One region of the Xanthomonas sontii genome, then DNA from elsewhere that is predicted to be linked to it. Evidence: predicted binding sites of a transcription regulator. Region 1 holds the regulator's gene; the other holds the start of a gene.
The links. Region 1 encodes FliA, which starts transcription of late flagellar genes. Its sites were predicted from a motif close to TAAAGTTTNNCNNNCNNNGGCCGATAA; they were not measured.
Positions count from the first base shown of each region.

Region 2: a site for FliA is predicted at 5,766-5,792, ahead of RAB70_RS06315 (GGDEF domain-containing protein). Genes of this name have one in related genera too.

Region 1 is NZ_CP132342.1:3,361,251-3,375,588, reverse strand. Features, by position in the region: gene RAB70_RS14220 (chemotaxis protein CheW) at 29-1,507, opposite strand; gene RAB70_RS14215 (ParA family protein) at 1,504-2,286, opposite strand; gene motD (flagellar motor protein MotD) at 2,286-3,233, opposite strand; gene RAB70_RS14205 (flagellar motor protein) at 3,241-3,981, opposite strand; gene RAB70_RS14200 (chemotaxis protein CheA) at 4,318-6,069, opposite strand; gene RAB70_RS14195 (protein phosphatase CheZ) at 6,074-6,685, opposite strand; gene cheY (chemotaxis response regulator CheY) at 6,686-7,078, opposite strand; gene RAB70_RS14185 (RNA polymerase sigma factor FliA) at 7,098-7,847, opposite strand; gene RAB70_RS14180 (P-loop NTPase) at 7,844-8,728, opposite strand; gene flhF (flagellar biosynthesis protein FlhF) at 8,715-10,340, opposite strand; gene flhA (flagellar biosynthesis protein FlhA) at 10,511-12,571, opposite strand; gene flhB (flagellar biosynthesis protein FlhB) at 12,589-13,719, opposite strand; gene RAB70_RS14160 (diguanylate cyclase) at 13,825-14,338, opposite strand, start outside.
Region 2 is NZ_CP132342.1:1,456,649-1,470,986, forward strand. Features, by position in the region: gene RAB70_RS06300 (XAC2610-related protein) at 1-1,124, shown strand, start outside; gene RAB70_RS06305 (dihydroxyacetone kinase subunit DhaK) at 1,330-2,955, opposite strand; gene RAB70_RS06310 (DUF808 domain-containing protein) at 3,096-3,992, shown strand; gene RAB70_RS06315 (GGDEF domain-containing protein) at 4,099-5,709, opposite strand; gene RAB70_RS06320 (ParB-like protein) at 6,084-6,710, shown strand; gene RAB70_RS06325 (MgtC/SapB family protein) at 6,671-7,171, opposite strand; gene RAB70_RS06330 (carbohydrate kinase) at 7,263-8,189, opposite strand; gene RAB70_RS06335 (NAD-dependent dehydratase) at 8,736-9,368, shown strand; gene RAB70_RS06340 (SDR family NAD(P)-dependent oxidoreductase) at 9,576-10,337, opposite strand; gene RAB70_RS06345 (DUF6172 family protein) at 10,503-10,832, shown strand; gene RAB70_RS06350 (DEAD/DEAH box helicase) at 11,156-12,442, opposite strand; gene RAB70_RS06355 (M4 family metallopeptidase) at 12,673-14,244, opposite strand.

The DNA of each region.
Region 1 (14,338 bases):
GTTCCCAGTTGCCGCCCGCCGGCCCGGGTCAGTGCAGCAGTTGCTCGGCGTCGAGCAGGATCATCGGCTGCTGCGCCAGCCGCGCCACGCCGCGGAACAGATGGTTGGAAATGCGGCAGATGCGGGCGTTATCCGGCGGCTCGATCTGCTGGTCGCTGAGGCTGGCCACGTCTTCCACCGCGGACACGCGCAGGCCCAGGGTCTCGCCATTCTCTTCCAGCACCACCACCCGGGTCTGCATGTCCATCTCGATCGGCGCCGCGCCCAGGTGCACGCCGAGGTCGAGCACCGGCACCACCTGGCCGCGCAGGTTCATGATGCCGAGCATGGCCGGCGGCGTGCCGCGCAGCGCCAGCAGCGGCACCGGCAGCACCACTTCCTGCACCTTCAGCAGTTCCAGGGCGTAGGCCTGCTCGCCGCAGCGCAGGCGCAGCCAGCGGGTGCGGCGCTCGGCCAGGCGTTCGGGGGCGATGGCCGAGCCATGCGGCACGGCCGGTGCCATGAAGGCCTGCAGGTTCGGCGGCAGCTTCGCGCCGGCGGCCTGGGCGCGGCTGGCTTCGGCGCGGCGTTCCGGCGGCACCGCCATCGGCGGACGCTTGACCGCGCGCGCGGCAGCGGCATCGTCTTCGGCGGCCAGATCGCGCGGCACGGCGGCACGCTGCCGCTCCATCGCCGCGACCGCGTCCAGGTCGGCCTGGCGCTCGGCCTGCTGGGCCGGCGTCAGCGCGGCGGGCGCCGGTGCTGCTTGCGACATGATGCCGGCCAGGGCCGGATCGGAATCGGCTTCGGCCAGCACCGCGGCAGCGATTTGCTCGGGCGTCGGGCCGGCCGGCGCAGGTGCGAGCGCCTGCTGCGACATGATGCCGGCCAGGGCCGGATCGGAATCGGCTTCGGCCAGGACCGCGGCGGCGATCTGTTCGGGCGTCGGACCGGCCGGCGCAGGTGCGAGCGCCTGCTGCGACATGATGCCGGCCAGGGCCGGATCGGAATCGGCTTCGGCCAGGACCGCGGCGGCGATCTGTTCGGGCGTCGGACCGGCCGGCGCGGGCGCCAGCGCCTGCTGCGACATGATGCCGGCCAGGGCCGGATCGGAATCGGCTTCGGCCAGGACCGCGGCGGCGATCTGTTCGGGCGTCGGAACGGCCGGCGCGGGCGCCAGCGCCTGCTGCGACATGATGCCGGCCAGGGCCGGATCGGAGTCGGCTTCGGCCAGGACCGCGGCGGCGATCTGTTCGGGCGTCGGACCGGCCGGTGCGGGCGCCAGCGCCTGCTGCGACATGATGCCGGCCAGGGCCGGATCGGAGTCGGCTTCGGCCAGGACCGCGGCAGCGATCTGCTCCGGGGTCGGTCCGGTTGCGGCCGGGGCGGGCGCCGTCGTCGCGGCGTCCGCTTGCACGTCGGCGACCGCGACCGGCGCGGGGCTCGGCGGCACGGCCTTCTGCTCCTCGGCGATCACGTCGTGGAGCAGGCCTTCCAGATAATCGTCGATGATCCCGGGGGTGCTCATGCGGCTTGCTCCATCGGCGTGGCGTCGCTGGCGATCAGCCATTCCAGCGCGCGGCGGTAGGCGGCCAGGCCGCGGCCCGGGTAGTCGCCCGGCACGCCGGCCACCGTCAGCGCCTTGACGTTGCAGATCTTGGTGTCGACCGGGATGGCGTCTTCCCACACCCGCTCGCCGTAGCTGTCCTGCATCTGCCGCAGGGTCTCGTTGCCGGCGCGGGTGCGCTTGTCGAACAGGGTCGGCAGGATCGAGGCGGGCAGCGGCCGGCGCCGCGAGCGCTCGACCATGTCCACGGTGCGGACCATGCTGGCCAGGCCGTGCAGGGCCAGCGGCTCGGCCTGGGTCGGGATGATCACGCGGTCGGCCGCCGCCAGCGCGTTGATCATCAGCAGACCCAGGGTCGGCGGGCAGTCGAGCAGGATGTAGTCGTGCTGGCCGGCGTGGCGGGCCATGGCCTGCTGCAGCGCCAGGCCCAGGCCGGGCTGGTTGGCGCTGCGCCGTTCCAGCGTGGCCAGCGCGGTCTGCCCGCAGACGAAGCTCAGACGCTCGACCGCGGTGTCGCGGGCCAGCGCGGCGAGTTCGCCCGGCGGGGTCGCGAACAGGTCGAGCACGCCCGGCGGCTGCGGTTCCTGCGGCACGTCGAAGGCCCGGGTCAGCGAGGCGTGCGGATCGAGATCGAGCATCAGCACGCGGTGCCCGAGCATGGCCAGCCCACGGCCCAGGGCCAGCGTGGTGGTGGTCTTGCCCACGCCACCTTTCTGGTTGGCGATCGCCCAGATGCGCATCAGTTGACTCCTTCAATGGCAGGTACTGCGCGGGGGCCGCCGGCGTTGCCGGGGGCCGCCGCGGCGGGGGGTGTCGGGGTGGCCGGCGCGGCGCCGGCGCTCAAACGATCGGAGGCCGACGGCGTCGCATCGCCGCTGTCGCCGGAGTCGGCCAGGATCACCAGCACCACGCGGCGGTTGGCGTTGCGGCCGGCCGGCGTGTCGTTGCTGGCGCGCGGGCGGAACTGGCCGTAGCCGATCATCGACAGCCGCGAGGGCTGCAGGCCCTGGTCGGCGAACAGGTGGACCACGCTGGCCGCGCGCGCCGCCGACAGTTCCCAGTTCGAGGGGAACTGCGCGGTGGCGATGGGGGTGTTGTCGGTGTAGCCCTCCACGCGCACCCCGTTGGGCACGCCGGACAGCACCTGCGCCAGTTCGGACAGGGTGGCGCGCGCGCTTTGGTCGAGCGCGGCCGAGCCGGAGCCGAACAGGATGTCGCTGTTGATCTCCACTTCGATCCACAGCCCGGCGCGGCGCACGGTGATCAGCTTCTTCTGGATCAGCGGCGCCAGCGCGGCGCCGAGGCGATCGGCGATGCTGTCGAGCTGGCGCTGCGCGCGTCGCAGCTGCTGCGCGTCGCGCAGGTCGTCGCCGCGCTGCGCGTTGCCCGAGGGCAGGCGGTTGGGATCGGGCAGGGTCAGCGCCGGGCTGGACTTGATCGGGGTCGGCCGCTCGCCGCCCTGGCCCTGCAGCGCGTGGTCGCCGACCTGCACCGGACGCAGGGTCGTCGGGGTGCCGCCGAACGCGGCGCTCATCGCGTCTGCCATGACCCGGTACTTGGCTTCGTTGATCGTGGACAGCGCGTACATCACCACGAAGAAGGCGAGCAGCAACGTCATCAGGTCGGCATAGGGGATGGCCCATGCCTCGTGGTTGGCGTGCTCGTCGTGGGAGTGCTTGCGGGCCATTCGGAACTCAATGCAAGAATCCGGCCAGTTTCGATTCGATGTTGCGCGGGTTCTCGCCCTGGGCGATGGCGATCAACCCTTCGATGATCATTTCGCGCTCGCCGCAGCTGTGCTTGATCACGCTCTTGAGCTTGGCGGCCATCGGCAGGAACAGCAGGTTGGCCGAGGCGATGCCGTAGATGGTGGCGGTGAACGCGGCGGCGATGCCGTGGCCGAGCTTGCTCGGGTCGGCCAGGTTCTTCATCACCGCGATCAGGCCCAGCACCGCGCCGATGATGCCCAGGGTGGGCGCGTAGATGCCCATGCCCTCGAACACCTTGGCCGCGGCCAGGTCGCAATGTTCCTGGCCTTCCAGGTCGATCTCCAGCATGTGCCGGATCGCTTCCGGCTCCACGCCGTCCACCAGCATCTGCAGGCCCTTGCGCACGAACGGATCCTGCTGCTGCGGCACCTGGTTCTCCAGCCCGAGCAGGCCCTGGCGGCGCGCGATGTTGCTCCATTCCACGATCTGCTTGAGCAACGCCTGGCGATCGCTCGGCGGCGGCCACAGGATCCACTTGGCGATCTGGAACGCACGGCGGAACACGGACGGCGGGGTATGCACCAGGATCGCGGCGACGGTGCCGACGATCACGATCACGAACGCAGCCGGCGACCACAGCGCCGAAATGCCGGCGCCCTTGAGGATGCTGCCGCCGATGAGCGACAGAATCGCCAACAGCAGGCCGATGAGACTGAGCTTGTCCATGCAGGAGGTATCGGCCAGGGGGCGGGGGACTTGATGGGTTGGCGGCCGGGAATGGGGAATGGGGAATGGGGAATCGATGAAGCCGGGATTCGGGAATGGCGATTCGGGAATCGCAAAAGCGCGCGCACGCCAACCGCTCATCCCGGCTCTATCGCGTCGCGGCTGAAGCCGCTCCCACATTGGGGGTGAGGTACACGGGAGCTGCTGTTGCGATTCCCGAATCCCAGCCTCACCGCGTCGCGGCTGAAGCCGCTTCTACGGCGGAATCAGGGGAAAACGAAGCGCCAGGGAACCCGCTCCTGCGATTCCCCATTCCCCATTCCCCAATCCCGGCCCTCAAGCCTTCAAGCCATCCACATCCAGGATCAGCGCCAGGCGGCCATCGCCGATGAGGGTGGCGCCGGCGTAGCCGGGCAGGCCGCGCAGCGAGCGCGGCAGCGGCTTGATCACCACTTCCTCGCGGCCGCGGACCTGGTCCACGACCAGGCCCATGCGCGATTCGCCGGCCTGCAGCACCACCACGGTGAGCAGCGGCAGTTGCGGGGCGTCGATGTTGAGCCACTGGCGCAGGTCCACCAGCGGCAGGGTGTGCGACTGCCGGTCGAGCACGGCGCGGCCGTCGAACCAGCCCAGCGAGCGGCGCGGGGCGTGCAGCACTTCCACCACGCGCGCCAGCGGCAGCGCGTAGACGGTATCGCCGGCCTGCACCAGCAGGGTCGGCAGGATCGCCAGGGTCAGCGGCACACGGATCAGGAAGCGGCTGCCGCGGCCCAGTTCCGACTGGATCTGGATCTGCCCGCTGAGTTCGCGGATGCGCGACTGCACCACGTCCATGCCGACGCCGCGGCCGGAGATGTCGGTGACTTCGGATTTGGTCGAGAAGCCGGGCAGGAACACCAGGTGCAGGCATTCCTCGGTGGTCAGGCGGGCGGCGGCCTCGGGGTCGATCAGGCCCTTCTCGCGGGCCTTGGCGCGCAGCCGTTCCGGGTCGATGCCGGCGCCGTCGTCCTGCACCTCGATGCTGACGTAGTCGCCTTCCTGCTGCGCCGACAGGCGCACGTGGCCGCCGCGCGGCTTGCCGGTGGCTTCGCGCAGCGCCGGGGCTTCGATGCCGTGGTCGATCGCGTTGCGCACCAGGTGCACCAGCGGATCGGCCAGCGCCTCGACCAGGTTGCGATCGAGCTCGGTGTCGGCGCCGATCAGTTCCAGCTCCACTTCCTTGTTGAGCGAGCGGGCGACGTCGCGCGCCACCTTGGGGAAGCGCGAGAACACCTTGCCCACCGGCTGCATGCGCGTGCGCATCACCGCCGACTGCAGGCGCGCGGTGGCGATGTCCAGGCTGCTGACCGCGCGGTCCAGCTCCTCGTCGCGCAGGCGCACGCGCAGGGTCTTGAGGCGGTTGCGCGAGAGCACCAGTTCGCCGATCAGGTTGACGATCGCGTCCAGGCGCTTGGTGTCCACGCGCACGGTGTGTTCGGGCTCGGCGGCCTTGGCCGGGGCGGCCGCGGCCTTGGGCGCGGCGCTGGGCGCGCGCGGCGCCGGCTGCAGCGCCTGCGGCGTGGCCGTCGGCGGCGCATCGCCGTGCAACTGGTCCAGCAGCGCTTCGAATTCGTCGTCGCTGATCAGGTCTCCCGCGGCCGCGGCGGTGGCCGGGACGGCGGCGGGCGCGGGCGCGGCGCTCTTCGCGGGTGCCGGCGCCGGTGCGTCGTCGCCGTGCGCGTCGAACTGCGCGATCAGCTCCGGCGGCGCGCGCGGCGGCTCCTGGCCGCTGCCGAAGGCATCGAGCATCGACTGCAGGTAGTCCAGCGACTGCTGCGCGGCGTCGAAGTGCCGCGCCTGCAGGGTGGCCTGGCCGGCACGGGCCATGCCCAGGGTTTCCTCCGCGGCGTGGCACAGCTCGACCATGGCGTTGATCGCCAGGAAGCCGGCACCGCCCTTGAGCGTGTGGAAGCCGCGGAACACGGCGTTGAGCTGGCCGCTGTCCTCGGGCGCCTGCTCCAGCGACACCAGCTGCTCGCCGAGCCGGTCCAGGATCTCCTGGGCCTCGATGATGAAGTCGGCAGCGATGTCGTCGGGTACGGCGCTCATGGCATTACAGTCCCAATCCGGACAGCAGGTCGTCGGCGTCGTGCTGCGATACGCCGTGGCGGTCCAGGCCGGGCAGGGCCGGGCCGGCCAGGCTGCCGTCGGCCTTCTTGTTTTCTTCCTTCGGCGGCAGACCCAGCGCGCCGAAGCCTTCGTGCACGCGGCGCACGATGCCGGCGACGCGACGGATGATCTGCCCGGTCAGATCCTGGAAGCTCTGCGCCAGGGCCATTTCGGTGAGGTTGTGGCGGATCTTGTCGAGGATCTCGCTCTGGTCGCCGCTGAGGCCGCCGGCGGCGAGCTGGTCGGCCAGCGCACGGCATTCCTCGGCCAGGTCCAGGGTGCGGTGGCTGGCCTGTTCGGTCATCTCCACCACGTGGTCCAGGCGCGAGCAGGCGTCGTCCAGCTCGCCGGCCTCGCTGGGCACCACCGGCAGTTCGCCGAGCGCCTGCCCCAGATCGCGCGCGAGCCGGCTCAGGCCCTGCATCATCGGCCGCGTGCGCCAGGCGGCGAGGGTGTCGATCTCCCTGCGCCAGCCGGCCTCGTCGCCGTTCTCCAGCGCGTCCAGCGCGCCTTGCAGGCGTTCGATCAGGGCGGTACGTTCGGCGGTGGCTTCCATTTAGGCGGTCGCTCCCAGGCGTTCGAAGATCTTGCCCAGCTTCTCCTGCAGCGTCTGCGCGGTGAACGGCTTGATGATGTAGCCGTTCACGCCGCACTGCGCGGCCTCGATGATCTGCTCGCGCTTGGCCTCGGCGGTGACCATCAGCACCGGCAGGTGCTTGAGCTTGTCGTCGGCGCGGATGTTGCGCAGCAGATCGATGCCGGTCATGCCCGGCATGTTCCAGTCGGTGACCACGAACTCGAACGGCGCCGAGCGCAGCGCGGCCAGGGCGCTGTTGCCGTCTTCGGCCTCGGCGGTGTTGGTGAAGCCCAGATCGCCGAGCAGATTCTTGACGATGCGTCGCATCGTCGAGAAATCGTCCACGATCAAAATCCGCATGTTCTTGTTCACCACTGACTCCTAAGGGTTCCTATTCTTCGTCTTCCAGACCGGCATCGGCGACCTCGAACGCCTTCAGGCGTCCGCGCAACCGTACCGTGGCCTGGCCATGGATCTGACACACGCGCGACTCGCTGACCCCGAGCACCGCGCCGATTTCCTTGAGGTTCAATTCCTGCTCGTAGTACAGCGACAGCACCAACTGCTCGCGTTCGGGCAACTGCGCGATGGCCTTGCCCAGCTCGCGGCCGAATTCGCTGCGCTCGAGCATCTGCTGCGGATTGGGTCCGCCCTTGGCGATGGTATCCAGCTCGCCATGGTCCTCGATGCGCGACTCCAGGCTCAGCACCTGGCCGCGGGCGGCATCTTCCATCAAACGCAGGTATTCGGGAAGCGGCATGTCCATCGCCGCGGCCACTTCGTTGGCGGCGGCGGCGCGGCCGGTGCTCTGTTCGATCTTGCGGATCGCCGAGGCGGCGTCGCGGGCGCGGCGGTGCACCGAGCGCGGCACCCAGTCGCCGCGGCGGATCTCGTCGATCATCGCGCCGCGGATGCGGATCGAGGCGTAGGTTTCGAACGAGGCGCCCTGTTCGGCGTCGTAGCTGCGCGAGGCCTCGATCAGGCCGATCATGCCGGCCTGGATCAGGTCGTCGATCTCGACGCTTGCCGGCAGCCGCGCGGCCAGGTGGTGGGCGATGCGCCGGACCAGGTCCGAGTGCTGGGTGATGTAGTCGTTGGCGCTGTTGCGCTGGACGGCGCGGTAGTGGGCGGCGGCGTTCATGCGGCCACCCCGCGCTGGATGATGCGTTCGACGAAGAACTCGACGTTGCCGCGCGGGGCGGTCGGCGCCTGCCAGCGTGCGGTGCGCCGGGCGATCTCGGAGATCGCCTGCGCCGACGGGCTGGACGGGTAGGCCTTGACCACCGGCTGCTGGCGCTGCACCGACAGGCGCAGCCAGTCGTCCTGCGGCACGCAGCCCAGGTAGTTCAGCGACACGTCGCCGAGGAACTTCTCGCAGACCCGGCTGAGCTTGTCGTACAGCAGGCGGCCTTCGTTGAGGTCGCGGACCATGTTGGCGACGATCTGCACCCGGTCCACGCCGCGCTCGCGCGAGAGGACCTTGATCAGGGCGTAGGCGTCGGTGATCGAGGCCGGCTCGTCGCAGACCACCACCACCGCGTCCTGCGCGGCCTGGCAGAAGGTCAGCACGCTGTCGGTGATGCCGGCGGCGGTGTCGACGATCATCACGTCCAGCTCGCGCTGCAGCTCGGAGAACACGTTGACCAGGCCGACGTGCTGGGCCGGCGGCAGCTCGGCCATGTAGCGGCGGCCGGAGGCGGCGGGCACCACCATCAGCCCGTTGGGCATGTCGATCAGCACCTCTTCCAGGGTGCAGCGCCCGGCGACCAGGTCGGCCACGGTGAACTTGGGGGTCAGCCCGAGCAACACGTCGACGTTGGCCAGGCCCAGGTCGGCGTCCAGCAGCAGGGTGCGCTTGCCCATGTCGGCCAGCGCCATGGACAGGTTGACCGAGATGTTGGTCTTGCCCACGCCGCCCTTGCCGCCGGTCACGGCGATGGTGCGCACCGGACCCAGCGGTTCGCTGCGCGTCGCCGACAGGGGGAAGGCATTGGTCAGATTGACGTAGTCACGCGACGGCATGGGTCTGCTCCGGAGTACAGGGCTTATCGGCAGCGCGCCGCAAATCTTCAAGGCGCAATACCAGGCTGGCGGCGTTGGCGCGGTGCAGGTCGTCCGGCACGCGCTGTCCATCGGTCACCCAGGTGATGGGGAGGCGGTGGTCCACGACCACCGACAAGGCACTGCCGAACCGCCCGGTCTCGTCCAACTTGGTCAGGATGACCCCCTGTGGGTCGGCGCCGGCGAACCGGCGCACCACCTCGTCCAGGTCGGAGAAATGGGCGTTGGCGGGGAGGACCAGCAAGGATCGGACCACCCGCGAGGCGCGCAGCCAGTGCAGCTGGGCGGCCAGGGCGCGGTCGCGCTGGCCCATGCCGGCGGTGTCGATCAGTACCAGCTTGTAGTCGGCCAGGCGCTCCAGCAGCTGCTGCAGCGCGGCGTCGCTGTCGGCCTCGTGCACGGCGATGCCGAGCTGGCGGCCGTAGCTGTGCAGCTGTTCGCGGCCGCCGACGCGGATGGTGTCGGTGGTGACCAGGGCCACGTCGCGGGCGGCATGGCGCTCCAGGAAGCGCGAGGCCAGCTTGGCGATGGTGGTGGTCTTGCCGGCGCCGGTCGGGCCGATCAGGGCGATCACGCCGCCTTCCTCGAGCGGGTCCAGCGCGGCGATCGGCAGGCGCTTGGACAGCAGGCCCAGCATCAGCCCGCGGCCGCGGTGCAGCTCCAGGTCGGCGGGGATCTGCATGACCACGTCGCGGGTGATGCCGCTGTCGAAGCCGTAGTCGTCCATCAGCTCCAGCGCCTGGGCGCGGACCGGCGAGCCGCGCAGGCGCTCGTCGGTGAGGCGGTTCATCTCGCGCTCGATCATCTGCCGCATCAGCGACAGTTCGTCGCGCAGCTGCGTCAATTGTTCGTCGTTCTGCGGGGCGGGGAAGGTCGGCACCGCCGCCAGCGCCGCGGCCGCCGGGATCCCGGCAGCGGCCGGCGCATCGGCGGTCGCGACGGGCGCGGCCGGGGCCGGGCTCGCCACCGGGGTCAGCGCCACCGCGGGCACGTCGTCGCGCCAGGCCGGCACGGCCTCGGCGGCCGGCGCCGCGGCGGCGGCGGCGAACGGACTGGGCATGGGCACGCTGATCGGGGCGTTGCGGAACACGTCCTCGGGGATGCTGAACTCGGCGCGGCCGGTGACCGGCGCTGCGGCCTTGGCCGGGGCGGCCTGGCGTGCGGCGGCAGCCGGGGCGGCCGCGGCGGGCATCGCCGAGGCGGCCAGCGCTGCCGGCTGGGTCAGCGGCCGTGCCGGGGAAGCGGCCGGGGCGGCCGGCGCGGCACCGCCGCGGCGCTCGCTGATCGCGGCCATCATCGCCATCGCCGGGCTGGCGGCGGCGTCGCCGCGTGCGGCACGCGGGGCCGCAGCGGCCGGCGCCTGGCTCGCCGCGGCGGCGCGCGGCGCCTCGTCCGGGCGCACCGCATCCAGCGCCCGCTGCACCAGGGCCTCGTCGTAGTTGCTGGCGGCCACGATCTCGATGCCCTCGTCGGTGCGCCGGTTGGACAGGATCACCGCATCCGGCCCGTGCTCGTCGCGCACCATCCGGAAGGCGGTGCGCATGTCGGGGGCGACAAAGCGTTTGATCTTCATGGGTGGGAGCCGGGAATGGGGAGTGGGGAATGGGGAATGGATGCGTGATCGGTGCCGATACGTGGCGGGCCGCGGTGTCGTGTCCGGTTTTTCGTGATCGTGTTCATTGCTCTCTCCGCTGCCGGGGCAAGGGTGCGATTCCCCATTCCCTGTTCCCGTTTCCCGTCATCTCAACTGATCGTGCCCACCAGCTTCAGCCGCTTGTCCTCCGGCACTTCGCTGTAGGACAGGACCGACAGCGCGGGGACGCTGTGGCGGACCAGGCGGGCGAGGGCGGCGCGGACCTGCGCCGGCACCAGCACCACCGCCGGTTCGTTGCGCGCCTCTTGCTTGCTCACGCAGTCCGCCAGACTTTGGTGCAAGCGTTCGGCCAGTCCGGGTTCCAGCGCCGCGCCATTGCCCTGGGTAGAGTCCTGCAAGACGCGTTCCAATTGCGGGGCCAGGGTGAACACCGGCAGTTCCGGGGCCATGCCGGCGATTTCCTGGACGATGAACCGGCCCAGGGCGTTGCGCACGGCGGCGGTGAGCGCGCCGGGTTCCTGACTCTGCGGGGCGTGCTCGACCAGGGCCTCGACGATCTTGCGCAGCTGCCGCACCGGGATCTTCTCGATGAGCAGGTTCTGCAGCACCCGCACCACCACCGACAGCGGCAGCGCCTTGGGGGTGAGGTCCTCGACCAGCTTGGGCGCGCTCTTGGCCAGGGTCGCCAGCAACTGCTGCACTTCCTCGTGGCCGAGCAGTTCCGGGGCGTGCTCGCGGATCAGGTGCGAGAGGTGGGTGGCGATCACCGTGGCCGGGTCGACCACGGTATAGCCCATGGTCTCGGCCTGGGCGCGCAGGTGCGGCTGGATCCAGATCGCATCCAGGCCGAACGCCGGGTCCTTGCCGGGAATGCCGTCGATCTTGCCGAGCGCGCCGCCCGGGTCCAGCGCCAGCTCGCGGTCCGGGTGGATGTCGGCGGTGGCCACCGGCACGCCGTGCACCAGCAGGCGGTAGGCGTTGGCCGGCAGTTCCAGGTTGTCGCGGATGTGCACCGGCGGCACCAGGAAACCGATGTCCTGGGTCAGCTTGCGGCGCACGCCCTTGATCCGCGCCATCAACTCGCCGCCCTGGGTCTTGTCCACCAGCGGGATCAGCCGGTAGCCGACCTCCAGGCCCAGCGGGTCGATCGGGCGCAGTTCGTCCCAGCCCAGTTCGGCATTGGCCTGAGCGGCGGCCGCGGCCTGCGGCGCCGCCTCGGCCGCGGCCGGCGGCGGCAGCAGGCTGCGCTTCCACATCTTCCAGGCCAGCAGGCCCAGGATCAGCGCCAGCGTCAAGAAAGCGACGTTGGGCATGCCCGGGATCAGGCCGACCAGGCCCAGGATCGCCGCGGCCACCGCCAGCGCCTTATGCTGGCCGAACACCTGGCCCATCATCGAGGCGCCCATGTCCTGCGAGCGCGAGGCGCGGGTGACCAGCATCGCCACCGCCGAGGACACCAGCAGCGCCGGCAGCTGCGCGACCAGGCCGTCGCCGATCGACAGCAGGGTGTAGGTGGAGGCGGCCTGCGCCACCGGCATGCCGTGCTGCAGCACGCCGACCGCCATGCCGCCGATCAGGTTGATGAACAGAATGAGGATGCCGGCGATGGCGTCGCCGCGGATGAACTTGCTGGCGCCGTCCATCGAGCCGTAGAAGTCCGCTTCCTCGCGCACTTCCTCGCGGCGGGCCTTGGCTTCCTCGCGGGTCAGCAGGCCGGCGTTGAGGTCGGCGTCGATCGCCATCTGCTTGCCGGGCATGGCGTCGAGGATGAAGCGTGCGGTCACTTCCGACACGCGCCCGGCGCCCTTGGTGATGACCACGAAGTTGATGATGGTCAGGATCGCGAACACCACGATGCCGACCGCATAGTTGCCGCCGATCACGAATTCGCCGAAGGCCTCGATCACCTTGCCGGCGGCGCCGTGGCCGCCCTGGCCATTGATCAGGATGACGCGGGTGGAGGCCACGTTCAGCGCCAGGCGCAGCATCGTGGTCATCAGCAGCACGATCGGGAAGATGCTGAACTCCAGCGGCCGCTTCACGTACACCACGGCCAGCAGCACCATCAGCGAGATGGCGATGTTGAAGGTGAACAGGGCGTCCAGCACCGGTGCGGCCAGCGGCACCACCACCATCGCCAGCATCAGCAACACGATCACCGGGGCGCCGAGCCCGTGCTTGATCATGTCCATGACTTTGCGCGTGTTCATCTGCGCGGCAGGCTGACTCATGGCTGGCTCCCCGGGGCGAATTCATCCACTTCCAGCGGCGGCAACGGCGGCATCGGCCCGCTGCGCCAGGCGCGCAGCGTGTAGACGTACGAGAGGACCTGCGCCACCGCGGAATACAGTCTCACGGGAATTTCCTTGCCGAGTTGGCCTTCCCTATACAAGGCGCGTGCCAAAGGCGGCGCCGAGATCACCGCCACGCGGTGCTGCTCGCCGACCTCGCGGATGCGGAAGGCGATCTCGTCCACGCCCTTGGCGACCACGGTGGGGGCGCGCATGCGCCCGCTCTCGTACTTCAGCGCCACCGCATAGTGGGTGGGGTTGACCACCACCACGTCGGCCTTGGGCACGGCTTCCATCATCCGCCGCTGCGACATCTGCATCTGCATCTGGCGGATGCGGCCCTTCACCTCGGGGCTGCCGTCGTTTTCCTTCATTTCCCGGCGCACTTCCTCGCGGGTCATCTTCAGTTTGCGGATGTAATTCCACTTCTGATAGGGCGCGTCGATCGCCGCCAGCAGCGCCAGCGCGCCGGCGGTGTACAGCAGCAGCCGCAGGGTGAAGCCCAGGCCGTGGCCGATGGCCTGCTCCAGCGGCTGCAGCAGCAGGCCGCGCAGGAAGTCGGTGCTGCCCCACAGGCACAGCATCGCGGCGCCGCCGACGAAGCCCATGCGCAGGATCGACTTGAGCAGTTCGACGATGGTCTCGGCGCCGTACATGCGGCTCAGCCCGTTCATCGGGTTGAGCCGGTCGAACTTGGGCATCAGCGCCTGGCCGGAGAAGCGCAGGGTGCCCATCAGCACCGGCGCGGCGAAGCTGGCCGCCAGGCAGATGCCGACCAGCGGCAGCACCACCCAGAGCAGGTTCAGCAGCAAGTCGCCGAAATGGCCGAACATCGCCTGCGGATGCTCGCGCAGCGACAGGTCCGGGCGCAGCGCCTGTTTCAGCCAGGCCACCGCCCCGGCGGCCATGGAGGTGGACAGGCCCATGAGGGCGAAGACGCCGGCGCTGAACACCGCGGCGGTCGCCAGTTCGCGCGAATGCGGGATGTTGCCCTGTTCGCGGGCTTCGCGCAGACGTTTGTCTGTTGGCTGTTCTGTGCGCTCTGCGCCTTCTTCGCTCTCGGACATCGGGGGTGCGCTCGGCCAGGATCGACCCTGCGCATTGCAAGGACCGTGCCGGTCCCTGGCCCGGATTCCGGGCGCTGCCGCCGCGCCTCTCGGCCGCGGCGGCGGCTAGGCGAGTTGCAGCTCGACCCGGTCGCGGCCCAGCCGCTTGGCCTGGTACAGCGCCGCGTCGGCGCGCGCCAGCAGGTGCTGCAGCGGTTCGCCCGGTCGATACCAGGCCACGCCGATCGAGGCGGTGATCGCCAACTGCCGCTCGCCGATGCGCAGCGGCTGCCCGGCGATGGTGGCGCGCAGGGCCTGCAGCCGCTCGCCGCAGCTCGGCGGCAAGCCCGGCAGCACCGCCAGCAGTTCCTCGCCGCCGTAGCGGCCGACCATGTCGGCGTCGCGCAGGTTGGCGCCCAGGCGCCGCGCCACCTCGATCAGCACCGCGTCGCCCACCAGGTGGCCGTGTTCGTCGTTGATCCGCTTGAAGTGGTCGAGGTCGATCATCGCCACTGCCAGCGGGGTCTGCTCGGCGTCGCTGCGGCGCATCTGCGCCGCCAGCGCCTCGAGGATGCCGGCGCGGTTGAGCAGGCCGGTGAGGGCGTCGTGCGAGGCCTTCACCGCCAGTGCGGCGCGGGCG
Region 2 (14,338 bases), 1.9 Mb from region 1:
CCCGTGTGCTGTCGGCGCGTGCACGCCTGGCCTTGCTGCTTGTGCTGTTGTCGTCGACCGCGACCGCCGCGACGCAGACCCATCGGTATGCCGGCGACGACTTCGACGCCAAGGCCTTCGCCGCCAGCACGCACCGCCGTTACGACTTGCAGGACTTCTCCGATCGCTACCGCGCCACCTTGGAGATCGAGGACAGCGGCGAGGTGTTCCGTCCCGGCATCGTGCGCGTGTTCGCCCGCGGCAACGCCACGCCGCTGCTCGAGGTGGCCTCGCCGGAGCTGGTGGTGGACACCGATGCGAAGAGCGGCAAGGTCAAGGCCAACGTGCACGAACTGCCGTACGGCGAGCAGAGCGTGCTGATCTACGACGATTTCAATTTCGACGGGATCAAGGATCTGGCGGTGATGGACGGCCAGAACAGCTGCTATCACGGCCCGTCCTACCAGGTGTACCTGGGCACCGCCGACGGCTTCGAGGCCGATGCGGACTTCACCGAGCTGGCGCAGAGCAATTGCGGCCTGTTCGAGGTGGATGCGCAGGCGCGCGAACTCCACACCATGACCAAGGACGGCTGCTGCTGGCACCAGTTCGCGACATACTCGATCCGCGATGGCGCGCCACTGCTGGAGAGCGAAACGGTCGAGGACGCGCGCGGCGACGGGCCGGGACTGGCGCAGGAGACGGTGTACCGCGACCGTGCCGGCAAGCGCGTGGCCGACATGCACTACTTGTGGGATGAGGAAGGCGAGACGGCGGTGGGTCAGCGCAAGATCCTGCTCGAGTTCCGCCTGGCGCCGGCCGGCAAGCGCATCGTGGTGTTCGCCAATGTCGGCGACGGCGCAAGCGGCGCGCCGTACTACGCGGCGCTTGGCGCGCAGCAGCGGGTGGACCTGCTGTATCCGGACGCGCAGGGCGAGGCGATGGACTACGACGCCGACCGCCATCTGCTCAGCTTCGCGCGTGGCGACACCACCTACCGCATCGTCGGCAACGCGCAGGGCGTGCCGCAGCGCATGGAGGTGGTGGTGCGCGGCAAGACCCAGCCGCTGGCGCTGCAGTCCGGTTCGGTGCATGGCTCGCTGCAGGCGGTGGCGCAGGTGCTGGACGCGGCGTCGGCGGAGTAGGGGGGCGACGGGGCGTTGCTCCGAAGCAACTGGCGATTTTGGCTTGCGCGCGTCGGGACTGAAGTCCCTCCCACAGTGCGCTCGGACAGCTCGCCGCAAGCCTTGTACGAGCGGCTTCAGCCGCGACGGGCATTCCCGAACACGCCTGCCGCCCCGATTGACCCATACCTGCCTCGAACCGCATCGGCCGACCCGACCGGCCGCTTCACCGCCACGCTGCGAACGCCCGCGCCACCGCTTCGGCGCCGGGATCGATCACGTCACGTAAGGCGTCCGCCGGCACCGCGGCGGCACGGCCGGCGCCGGCGCGGATGAGCTGGGCGGTGGCATCGGCGCCTGCGCGGGCGGCGCGCGCGGCGGCCTCCACGTCGGCGTCTTGCGCCAGGGCGTCCAGTGCCGGCAGCAGCGCATCGAGCAGGGTGCGGTCGCCGCGTTGCGCGCCGCCGTAGTGCTGCATCCGCGCCACGCCGGCCTGCAGCGCCTGCACCCAGTCGCGGCCGTCCGCCAGCGCACCGGCAGCGGTGGTGAACAGGATCGACAGCAGCACGCCGCTGGAGCCGCCCATGCTGTGTTCGATCGTCGCCGCCAGGCCGCGCGCCAGTGCGGCGGCGTCGCCGGTGGCCAGCGCATCGGTGTCCAGCGCCTGCTGCAGGGCGCGCGCGCCGGCGGCGAAGGTGCTGCCGGCGTCGCCATCGCCGCTGCGCGCGTCCAGCGCGTCCAGCTCGGCCTGCGCGGCGATCAGGGCTTGCGCCACCCGGCCCAGGGCCGCTGCGCACTGCGCATCGCGCGCGCCATCGCGGTGGCTGTCGTCGCGCTTCAGTGCCGGCGCATAGGTCTGCACTGCATGCGGCACACGCACGCCGGGCCAGCCCAGGGTCTGCACCGGTGCCTGCAGTGCGGCCAGCACGTCGGCGTCGGCCGGGGCGAGGGTGATCGAGAAGCCGTGCATGTCCATCGAGGTCATCAGCGCTGCCGGCACCGGCATCAGCGCGACTCGCGCGACACCGATGCGCTGCAGCGCCAGCCGCGTCAGCACGCCCAGTTCCTGCGTGGAGCAGCCGCCGAGATCGTTGAGCATCAGCACCAGCGGCGCGTCGGCGCCAAGGCGGGCATCGGCCTGCGCCAGCAGCGGGTCCAGCACCAGCGCCAGCGCCTCTTCCACCGTGCCCGGCTGCACCGGCCGCGCGCCCGGCTCGTTGTGGATGCCCAGCCCCAGTTCCGGCGCGCGGCGGCCGACCTGCTGGCCGGGTACGCTGCAACTGGACAGCGCCATGCCCAGCGACAGCAGGCGGTCGGCGAAGGCCTGGCCGCGCTGCGCCAGTTCGGCCAGCGGCACACCCTCGCGCGCCAGGTGGCCCACGTACTTGTGCACCAGCACCGTGCCGGCGATGCCGCGCGGCTGCGCCGCGTCGGGCAGGGCGATGTCGTCGGCGACCAGCACGCTGGCCACGTCGATGCCCTCGGCGCGGGCGCGCTCGGCGGCCAGGCCGAAGTTGAGCCGGTCGCCGGTGTAGTTCTTGATCACCAGCAGTACGCCGGGCGCATCGGCGCAGGCGCGGATCGCCGCCAGCACCGCTTCCACGCCGGGCGAGGCGAACAGGTCGCCGGCGATGGCGCCGCTGAGCATGCCCGGGCCGACGAAGCCGGCATGCGCCGGCTCGTGCCCGGCGCCGCCGCCGGACAGCACCGCGACCTGGCGCGGATCGCGCTCGGCCTGCAGCACGATGCGGGTGCCGCTGCCGGTTTCCGACAGCCGCAGTGGTTGCAGCATGGCCGCGGCTGCGAGGACGTCGTCGACGATGGCGCGGGGGGCGGTGAGGAACTGGTCCATGCGGGTGTCCTGTGCAGGCCGTGCGGCGGTGTGGCGCACGATAGCCGGGCCGGCGTTACGCGCGGTTGAGGCCGGCCTGCTCACGCACCTGGTCGGCGGAATCGGCGAGAATCGCCGCTCATCCCGAATGGAATCCCCGCATGGCCGGCGCCAGCCTGTTCACCCTGCTCGACGACATCGCCACCCTGCTCGACGACGTGTCGTTGTTGACCAAGGTCGCGGCCAAGAAGACCGCCGGCGTGCTCGGCGACGACCTGGCGCTGAACGCGCAGCAGGTGACCGGGGTCAACGCCGACCGCGAACTGCCGGTGGTGTGGGCGGTGGCCAAGGGCTCGCTGCTCAACAAGGCGATCCTGGTGCCGGCGGCGCTGGCGATCAGCGCCTGGCTGCCATGGGCGATCACCCCGCTGATGATGATCGGCGGCGCGTTCCTGTGCTTCGAGGGCGTGGAGAAGCTGGCGCACCGCTTCCTGCATTCGAAGGAAGAGGATGCGGCACGTCACGCGCAACAGGTCCAGGCGCTGGCCGACCAGCAGGTGGACGTGGTGGCGCTGGAGAAGGACAAGGTCAAGGGCGCGATCCGCACCGACTTCATCCTCTCGGCGGAGATCATCGTGCTGTCGCTGGGCGTGGTCGCCGGCGTGCCGTTCGTGCAGCAGGTCGCGGTGCTGGTGGCGATCGCGGTGGCGATGACCGCCGGCGTGTACGGGTTGGTCGCTGGCATCGTCAAGCTCGACGACCTGGGCCTGTACCTGAGCCGCAAGGGCGCCGCCGCCGCGACGATCGGCCGCGGCATCCTGTGGCTGGCACCGTGGCTGATGCGCACGCTGTCGATCGCCGGCACCGCGGCGATGTTCCTGGTCGGCGGTGGCATCCTGGTGCACAGCATCGGCCCGCTGCACCATGCCATCGAGGGCATTGCCCCAACCGGCGGGCTGGGCAGCCTGGTGCTTGCGCTGGGCAACGCCTTGGTGGGAATCGTGGCCGGCGCCTTGGTGCTGGCGGTAGTGTTGGGCATCAAGAAGGTGCGGGAATAGGGATTCGGGATTGGAGATTCAGTATTCGCAACAGCGCCGCACACGCCCGCTTTTGCGAATCCCCAATCCCGACTCCCGAATCCCGCGCCGGCCACGCCGGCGCCAGCTAATCGGCCGACACCACCCGGTTCTTTCCGGCCTTCTTGGCCTCGTACAGCGCACGGTCGGCGCGGCGGATCAGCGCGTCCTGCGCTTCGCCGGGTTGGCGCAGGGCGACGCCGGCGCTGAAGCTGACGAACACGCGCTGGTCTTCGTGCACCACCGCGCGCTGCGCCAGCGCGCGCTGCACGCGGGTCACCGCCGCACTGGCCTCGAAGATCGTGCAGTCCGGCATCAGCAGCACGAACTCCTCGCCACCGAAGCGGGCGATGGCATCGCTGGCGCGCAAGGTGGTGCGCGCCACTTCCACCACGTGGCGCAGCGCGCTGTCGCCGCCGGGGTGGCCGTAGGTCTCGTTGAGCTTGCGGAAATCGTCCAGGTCCAGCATCGCCACGCACAGTGGCTGCGCGCTGCGCTCGGTGCGCACCAGTTCGCGCACGAACAGGTCGTCCAGGCCGCGGCGATTGAGCGCGCCGGTGAGCTGGTCGACCCGCACCAGACCGCTGACGTCCTGCAGTTCCTGCTCCAGGCGCAGGATGCGCTGCTCCGCCGCCTCCACCTCCTGGCGAGCGGCGATCAGGTGATCGCGCGCGCGCAGCGCCTGCTCCTGCACGTGGCTGGTGTCCTGCAGCACTTCCTGCAGCAGGCGGTTGAGGTCGGCGATGCTGCGCGCGTCGCGGATGGTCTGCGAGTAGTCGGCGATGCGGTCGTGGAATTCGCCGGTGCTGGCGGCCATGCCGTCCAGGTCCGCGACGAAGCTCAGCATCAGCTCCTTCATCGCCTCCTTGGACTCGGCGATGCCCTGCTTCAGCAGGCCCTGCTTGTAGATCACCTCGCGCAGGCTGCCGCGCGCCTCCTCGATCGAGTAGCGGTCCAGCGGCCCGGCGATCAGGTCGCGCACCACCGCGATCTGGCCCTGCAGCCAGCTGGTGTCGTCGAGCAGTTCGCCCACGTTCTCCAGCAGCAGGTCGAACAGGCTCAGCAACAGCGCCTGCTGCTCCTGGCCGTCGTTGGCGCGCAACGCGATCTGGTGGCACAGCTCGCGCACCTGTTGCGCCACCGGTTCCAGTGGTTGCCCGGGGCGCCACTGGCGCAGCGCCTCGCCGCTGGCCTCGGCCTCGCCGGCGAGCTCGGGCAGGGTGTGCAGCAGCGCCGCCAGCGCGCCGGCCACGGTCTGCCGCAGCAGGTCGCGCAGGCGCTCGCTGTCGCTGGGCCCGGCCAGCGGATCTTCGACGTCGATGGTGCGGATGTACTTGTCGATCAGCTGGCGCAGTGCGCGGCCGTAGCTGGGCCAGTCGCCGCTGCTCGCCGCCGACTGCAGGCGCCGGCCCATGTCGCCCAACTCGCCGTGCAGCGAGGCCATGCCGTCAGCGAAGGCGCCGAGCAGGCCTTGCGGCTCGTGCGCCTGCTGGAACAGGCGGATCAGCGCGGCGGTGGCGGCAGCCGGATCGGTCGCCGCCTCCGCGGGCGGCGCCGCGTGGCCGTGCTTGTGCCCATGGCCGTGGCCCTGCGCGCGCGCCGGCAGCCCCGCGGCCGTCGTCGGCGCGGGATCGCGCCGACGTGGCGACAGCAGCTTGCGCAGTCCGCTGATCGGCGGCTCGTCGCGTTGATCCGACATGCCAGCCGGCTCCTCCCCAGGTCAATGCGCCGCCCATAGTGGCGCTCAGGATCTGGATATCGGCGCCGGCGGCGCGCGCTTGAGCGGGCGGGCGGTGGGTCTATGAAGAGGATTCCATGGCGGTCGTACCTTCACCCCCGGCCCCTTGCTTCCTTCTCCCACCGGGAGAAGGTGCCCCGAAGGGGCGGATGAGGGTTGGGGCGCTATGGACGTGTCTGGGGGAAGAGGTTCCCTGGCCGTCGCACCCTCACCCCCAGCCCCTCTCCCGGAGGGAGAGGGGAGCTTCTGCCAAGGCGCTGTGCAGAACGCGCACGACGCTGGCACTCTGGCGGCCGCGCCTGGTGCCGGCGCGCACACTTCCACGGAGACTGAGCATGGCCGATCCCCGCGAACCGCTGCTGCATCCCGTTCCGATCCTGTCCCTGCGTCCCACGCAGATGACCGTGGGCATGCGCGAGGTGAAGGAGAAGCGCAAGCGCTGGCGCGCGCACGCGTCCAAGCACAAGCAGGCCGAACTGCTCGGCACGCACATGATCCCGGTGGTGCTGGGACCGGACGGCCGCTATTACGTGGTCGATCACCACCACCTGGCGCGGGCGCTGCACGACGAAGGGGTGGAGGACATCCTGGTCACGGTGATCGCCGACCTCAGCATGGTCGACAAGGCCGCGCTGTGGAGCGTGCTGGATCATCGCCGCTGGGCCTATCCCTACGACGCCAAGGGCGAGCGCCGCCCGTTCAAGGACATGCCCACGTCGATCGCGGACCTGAAGGACGATCCCTACCGCAGCCTCGCCGGCGAGGTCCGGCGCGCCGGCGGCTACGCCAAGGACACCACGCCGTTCAGCGAATTCCTGTGGGCCGACCTGTTCCGCCGCCGGCTGCGGCGCCGCGACGTCAAGGAGGATTTCGCCCGTTCCATGGAGACCGCGCTCGCGCTCGCCAAGAGCAAGGAGGCGAGCTACTTGCCGGGCTGGTGCGGGCCGCTGTCCGACGACTGATCCGGCGTGGCGTCATGCGCCGGCCTGCCGCCCAGGAGTGCGTGCAGGGCGCGTTCGACGCGGCCGCCGAACAGCAGGATGACGAAGGCGATGGCCAGCGACACGGCCACGATCTGCCACTGGCCGGCGCCGCACATGATGCCGACGCAGGCGGTGAGCCAGACGCAGGCGGCGCTGGTCAGGCCGTGGACCCGCACGTGCTTCTCGACGTGGTAGATCACACCGGCACCGAGGAAGCCGATGCCGGTCAGGATGCCCTGGATGACGCGGCTGCCGGCATCGGTGAAGCCGCCCTTGCCGAGCGGGTCGGCCAGCAGCACCACCATCGCGGTGGCCAGGCCGACCAGGCCCAGCGTGCGGATGCCGATCGGCTTGCCGTGCAGGTCGCGGTTCAACCCGATCGCCGCGCCGGCGAGGGCGGCGATCCCCAGGCGTACGGCGATCTCGGACAGGTCGGTCAAGGCAGGTCTCCCGGTGGATGTGTCGCCGCAGGCGGCCGGCCCATCATAGGCAACCCGGCCGCGGGCGCCGCGTGCATGCCGTCGGCTGGCCTCAGAGCGCGGCGCGGACGTCGTCCAGGCTGGGCGGATTGGCGCCGGCGCGGGTGCAGTTGATCGCTGCGGCGGCCACGCAGAACTGCAGCAGGCGCTCCAGCGCGGCCGGCTCGCTGCCCAGCGCCGCCAACGCGGCCGGATCGGGCAACTGCTGCAGCAGCGCCGCCTGGAAGCTGTCGCCGGCGCCGACCGTATCGACCACCTGCACCACGCGGCCGGGCACACGCGCTTCGCTGTCGCCGCGCCAGGCCACCGCGCCGTCGCCGCCGAGGGTCATCACCACCAGCGACGGCCCCTGCTGCAGCCAGCTGCGGGCGATGGCGAACGGATCCTGCTGCGGATACAGCAGCTCGATGTCCTCCTGGCTGACCTTGACCACGTGCGCCAGCGCGATCCAGCGCGCCAGCCGCGCGCGCCACACCGCCATGTCCGGCTCCACCGTCGGCCGCACGTTCGGGTCCAGCGAGATCAGCCGCTGCCCGCGCTCGCGCTCGGCCAGTGCCTGGAAGGTGCTGGCGGTGGTCTCGGCGACCAGGGTGTAGGAACCGAAATGCAGGCCGCCGACGCGCGCGTCCAGCGCCGGCAGGTCGGCCTCGGTCAGCGCGCGATCGGCGCAGCCGGTGCCGTAGAAGGCGTAGTTGGGCACGCCGCCGGCGTCGAGCGCGACCATCACCAGGGTGGTGGCCTCGCGCTTGTCGATGCAGTAGTCCAGGGCCACGCCTTCGCCTTCGAGGGTGGCGCGCAGCTGGCGGCCGAGCGGGTCGGTGGACAGGCCGGTGAACAGCGCCGACGGCGCGCCCAGACGGGCCAGGCCGATGGCCACGTTGAACGGCGAACCGCCCTGGCGCGCGGTCATCCCGACCGAGGTGCCGGCGTAGCCGTCGATGAAGATGTCGTACAAGGCCTCTCCGCACACCACGAACATCGAACCGCTCCTCATAGGTTGCAGCGCGCCGGCCGGCGCGATGGGGCGGCTATTGTGGCGTACCTGCTGCGGCGCGGCGACCGTGTGTGGGGGGGGCAGGCGGAGCGATTGCTGCCGTGTCGGGTGGATGCCTGGCTGGGGCCCGTACCCTCATCCGCCCCTGCGGGGCACCTTCTCCCGGTGGGAGAAGGGAAAAGCCATAGCCCCTCTCCCCCCGGGAGAGGGGTTGGGGTGAGGGTACGAGCGCGCAGCGCCTCATGGATCCCGGAGGCGAGCGGCCGGCCCTGTGCTGGCGCTTGGTTGCATGCTGGCGTTTAGGAGCGATACCTGGCTGGCGCCCGAACCCTCATCCGCCCCTGCGGGGCACCTTCTCCCGGTGGGAGAAGGGAAAAGCCATAGCCCCTCTCCCGTCGGGAGAGGGGTTGGGGTGAGGGTACGGGCGCGCAGCGCCTCATAGCCCACCGCCCGCCGCAAACATCCCAGACAGCACCTTGCCACCACCCCTGCGATAGTCGCCCCATCCCAGCCAACACCAAGGCCGTTCCCATGAAAATCCTGCTCGCCGGCGCCTCCGGCCTGGTCGGTGCCCACGTGCTGCGCCAGTTGCTGGCCGCCCCCGCCTGCAGCGCGGTGATCGCGCCGACCCGGCGCGCGCTGGAGCTGGTCCATCCGAAGCTGCTCAACCCGGTGCTCGACTTCGACGCGCTGCCGGCGCAGGCGCCGTGGTGGCAGGTGCAGGCGGCGATCTGCGCGCTCGGCACCACGATGCGCCAGGCCGGCTCGCGCGCGGCATTCCGCCGGGTCGATCACGACTATCCGCTGGCGATCGCGCGCCTGCTGCGCCAGCACGGCACCGAGGCCTTCGCGCTGAACTCCGCGCTGGGTGCGAATCCGCGGTCATGGGCCTTCTACAACCGGGTCAAGGGCGAGTTGGAACACGACCTGCGCGCGCTCGGCTTTACGTCGCTGACCCTGGTGCGGCCGGGCCTGATCGGCGGCGAGCGTGCGCAACGCCGCCGCGGCGAGCATGCCGCCAGTGTGGTGTTGCGTGCGCTCGGACCGCTGCTGCCGCGGCGCTACCGGATCAATCCGGCCGAACGCATCGCCGCGGCGCTGGTCGCGGCAGCGCTGCAGCCGCGACCGGGCGTGCAGGTCGTCGATGCGGCGCAGTTGGTTTAGGGGCCGGGATTGGGGAGTGGGGATTCGGGATGGGAGCGTCGTGCGCGAGTCCGCAGCATTGCCCGCCAACGCACGTTTGGGCGACTTCTCTGTGGATCGTCCGCGGCGTGACGCCGGCGCCAGGCCACATCACCACGGCATCGCGTGCAGCCCACGCTCGCCGCAGCGCGCTCGCGCGCACTGGACGCGGCCGCACACCGAGCCTCCTCAGGCGCCCAGCGACTGCCCGCCGTCCACCGCCAGCACCTGGCCGGTGATCCAGCGTGCCTGCGGCGAGGCCAGGAACAGTGCCGCGTTGGCGACGTCGTCGATCGCGCCGAAGGCGCCGAACGGAATGCTGGCGCGGATCTGCCGGTACAGCTCGGGCTGCTGCTGGCGACGCTGCTCCCACAGGCCGCCGGGGAACTCGATGGAACCGGGTGCGATCGCATTGACCCGGATCCGCTCGCGCGCCAGCTGCGTCGCCAGGGTGGTCGTGTAGTAGTTCAGCGCCGCCTTCGCCGCCGAGTACGCCGGCACCCGCGGCGTCGGCCGCAGGCCGTTGATCGAGCTGATGTTGAGGATGCAGCCGCGACCACTGCCGCGCAGGTGCGGCAACGCGGCGCGGTTGCAGCGCACCGCGGCCATCAGGTCGATGTCGAAGCCGGCCTGCCAGCTCGCATCGTCGTCGCCATGGCCGTAGCCGGAGGCGTTGTTGATCATCACGTCGATGCCACCCAGTGCGTCCGCGGCCTGGGCCACCCAGGTCTGGATCTGCGCGGCGTCGGCCAGATCGCAGCTCTGCGCCGCGATCGGGTGGCCGTGGCGCTGCAGCTGCGCGGCGGCGTCGGCCAGCGGCGCGGGACTGCGCGCGCAGATCGCCACTGCGGCGCCATGGCGGGCGAAGGCATCGGCGATCGCCAGGCCGATCCCGCGGCTGGCGCCGGCGACGAGCACGCGGTATCCCGCGAAAGCGGACGGATCGGTCATCGGTGGCTCCTGCGTGCCGTGGGGCGTGCGCCGATTATCCGCGCAATCCGCAGCGCGTGGCCGCTTCTGGCACCATGGCGGCCGTCGTACGCGCCGTCCGTCGGTGCGCCCGCCGCGCCGTCGCCCTGCGATGACCGCCGCATTCCCTTTCCAGGATTTCCCGCAGTGAAGAAGACCTACCGGCTCCGCATCGAAGGCAAGCATCCCGACCGCCTGCTCGACGCCGCCAAGCACGACATCCGCAAGTACATCCGCCGCGAGCGCCGCAAGACCTTGCCGGCCGGTGCGGACTACTGGGATTTCGACACCCTGTTCGGCACCGAGGAAGCCACTGCCGCGGTGCTGCCGCCGGCCGAGCTGCTGCGTGCGGTCGACGCGCTGGTCGCCGCCGGCGGCGAGCAGTTCTACGTGGAAATCCGCAGCCGCGCGTGCACGCGGCCGCCGCGGGCCAAGGGCGGCGAGGACGAAAGCGAGCACGATCCCTTCGAGGACTGAGCGCGATTCGGCTTGCCTGTCGCGCCGGGGGCGGCGCCGTGGCATCGACGTGCGACGCCACGCCACTGCCCGCGCCCTTTGGCATCGCCGCAGCGCTTGCCGCGGTGCGGCAGGCCTTCCAGGCGTTTCTGGCCGGAGGGCCGACTGCGGCACGCGTTGGCGCGGACGCTCCTGGCGTCCTTGGTCGGATCCGTCCGACAAGCCCGCGTAGCATGGCGACGCGGTCGTCCTGATGTTCTGGCCGGAAACGTGCCTGATCTCGGCACGCGTCTGTGTGGCGACGGATGCCGCAGCGAAGCGTCGTACAGCCCACGCGGCGGCGCTCAGCCGCTCGCGGGCGGCTCCCCGTCCTGCGCACGCGCCGCGCGCAGCCGGTCCTTCTTGCTCGGTCGCTTGCCCTTGATGCCGCCGGTGGAGGCGGCCGCCTCCGTGGACGGTGCGGCGGCCGGGGGTGGCGCTTGCTTCGGCTCGAAACCGGGAATGCGTTCGCGCGGCACGCGCACGCCTTGCCGCTTTTCGATCAGGCGCAGATGCGCCGCACTGGCCGCGTCGACGAAGCTCAGCGCCTGGCCCTCGGCACCGGCGCGCGCGCTGCGGCCGATGCGATGGGTGTAGTCCGCGGTGGAACGCGGCAGGTCGTAGTTCACCACCACCGGCAGCGCGGCGATGTCGATGCCGCGCGCGGCCAGGTCGGTGGTCACCAGCACCCGCACCTGCTGCTGGCGGAACGCCTCCAGGGTGCGCAGGCGCCGCCCTTGTGCGAGGTCGCCGTGCAGTGGCTGTGCGGCGATGCCGGCCTTGGCCAGCGCCGTGGCGACCTGCTCGGCGCTACGCCGACTGGCGACGAACACCAGTGCGCGCGGCCACGCTTCCTGTTCCAGCAGATGCTGCAGCAAGGCCAGTCGACGCCCGTCGTCGACCTCGATCGCGCGCTGGCGCAGCGTCGCCGGAATCGCCGCGGCGTCGGCGGCGTCGCCGATGCGTCGCGGCGCGCGCAGCAGGCGCGTGGCCAGCGCCGCGATCGGGGCTGGCAGGGTGGCCGAGAACAACAGGGTCTGCCGCGTCGGCGGCAGCAGTTGCAGTAGCCGCTCCAGTTCGGCGCCGAAGCCCAGGTCGAGCAGGCGGTCGGCCTCGTCCAGCACCAGGTGCGCCACCGCGTCCAACTGCAGCGCGCGCTGCGCCAGCAGGTCGAGCAGGCGCCCGGGCGTGGCCACCACCACGTCGGCACCGCCGCGCAGCGCCAGCATCTGCGGATTGATTGAGACGCCGCCGACCGCCACCACCACCCGCGGCCGCCGCGGCAGTTCCAGGCCCAGCGCGACGAAGGTATCGGCGACCTGCACCGCCAGTTCGCGGGTCGGCACCAGCACCAGCACGCGCGTGGAGCGCGCCGGCCTGTCCGCTTGCGCGCAGGCCTGCAGCAACGGCAACGCGAACGCCGCGGTCTTGCCGGAACCGGTCTGCGCCATGGCCAGCAGATCGTGGCCGGCGACGACGAGCGGTACGGCCTGCTGCTGGATCGGCGTGGGTGTCTGCCAGCCGACGCGCGCGAGCGCGGCGGCGAAGGCGGGATACAGCGCGGGCGACAGGCCGAGGGAGGCGAACGGCATCGGAGGCGGGCAGGGCGCGGGAGAGACCACACAGTATCGCCGACCCGGCGCAGGAGCGGCTTCCGTCGTGACGTTTTGGCGATCGCGCGTCGCGGCTGATCCCGAAAAGGGGACAAGAGCCGCTCCTACGCGACAATCGGCGAGAGCAGCTGTTGCCAATCCCCAATCCCCAATCCCGAACTGCAACGCACGGCCATCCACGCGGATGGCCGTGCGCGTCCGTGCAGGCCTTACTGCGGGCAGCTCACGCCGACCGCGGCGAAGGCATTGCGCACCGCGGTCACCGAGCGGCTCAGGTCGCTCGCGGCGGTCTGCACGCCGCAGGCGCCGCTGTTGAAGCTGGTGCTGGGCGTCCAGTACAGCTGGTTGGCGCGGGCGAATACCTCGAACGCGCTGCGCGTGTTCCAGCCGGAGGTGGTGGCCAGGGTGTAGAACGCCTTGTTGTAGACGCCCGAGGAATAATGCACGTCCAGGCCGCTGCGGTAGTTGGCGGCGTTGTCGATCGAGCTGCCGTCCTGCGTCGGGTTGGCCATGTAGCGCAGCGCACCGTTGGCCTTGAAGATCTCGGTGCCGACCTTGAAGTCGTTCGTGCCCTTGAGGTAGTACTCGGTGGCCTCGCCGGCCATGTCCGAGAAAGCCTCGTTGATGCCGCCGGACTGGCCGGAATAGGTGAGGTTGGAATGCTGCTCGGTGAAGCCGTGCGAGACCTCGTGGCCGGCGACGTCGGCGCTCACCAGCGGATAGAAGCGCGTGTTGCCGTCGCCGAAGTTCATCGTCGCACCGTTCCAGAACGCGTTCTCGTAGCGCGTGCCGTAATGCACGCGCATCACCAGCTGGAAGGTCAGCGGCGCCACGCCGACGTAGCTGCGGTACATCTTCTCGATCACGCCGCCGAAGTAGTGCGCGTCGTTGATCGGCGAGTAGGCGCCGTTGATGGCCTTGTAGGTGTTGCGCGGGCAGGTGAACTGGTACGCGGTGGTGCCGGAGCTGCCGCCGTTGAGGTTCACCGACTTGACGTTGCTGTTCTGCATGCGGCAGTTGTCGTCCACCTCCAGGAAGCCGTGGATGCTGTCGCTGCCGTACTCGTACTGGCCGGTCTTGGCGTTGCCGCCCGGGCCGGTGGCATCGCGCGTGGTCAGCGCGTCCCACTGCTTGAGGATGGCGCCGCTGCGCGCATCCACGATCACGAACGGCCTGCTCGGCGCGCCGCCGTTCGGCGCATCGGCGAAGAACGACACCACGTAGGCCAGGTGCGCGCGGTCGCTGTCGTCGAGGTAGATCATCTGCGGCGCCTGCGCGCGTTCGATGCGGCGCTCGGCCTGAGCCGCGCCCAGCGCGACGCGCTGGGCCAGCAGCAACGCACGGTCGGCAGTCAGCGTGGCGCTGGGCGCATTGGCGGCAGTCGCCGGCAACTCGCTGGCCAGCCCGGCCACCGAGCGGCCGAACAGGCTGCGCACGCTGCCGTCGGCGCGCTCGCTGACGATCACCTGCTCGCCCCACACCGGAATGCCGCGGAAGGTCTGCTGGTAGCGGCGGTGCACGGTGCCGTCGGCATCGTCGCTGTTGCCGAGCAGGGTCAGCGCGGACTCGGCGTCCAGCCCGATCAGTTCGGCATGGCGGACCGCGGGTGCGACCGGGATGCCGCCCACGCGCGCGGCGGCGCTGCGGTACTGGGTGCCGAGCGTGTCCGGATTCTTGGCGTGAAGATCCACGCGTTGCGCGGCGCTGGCGGAGGTGGCGGCGAGCGCGAACAGCAGGGAGGGCAGCAGCACCGACGGACGATGATGACGTGGCAGAGTCATGAGCGGAATCCTCGAACGCAAGAAGGAAGGGCGCGCCGTCGCGGCAGCGGAGCGGCCGTGGCGCGATGCGTGGCATGACGTTCAGGGCAGTGCG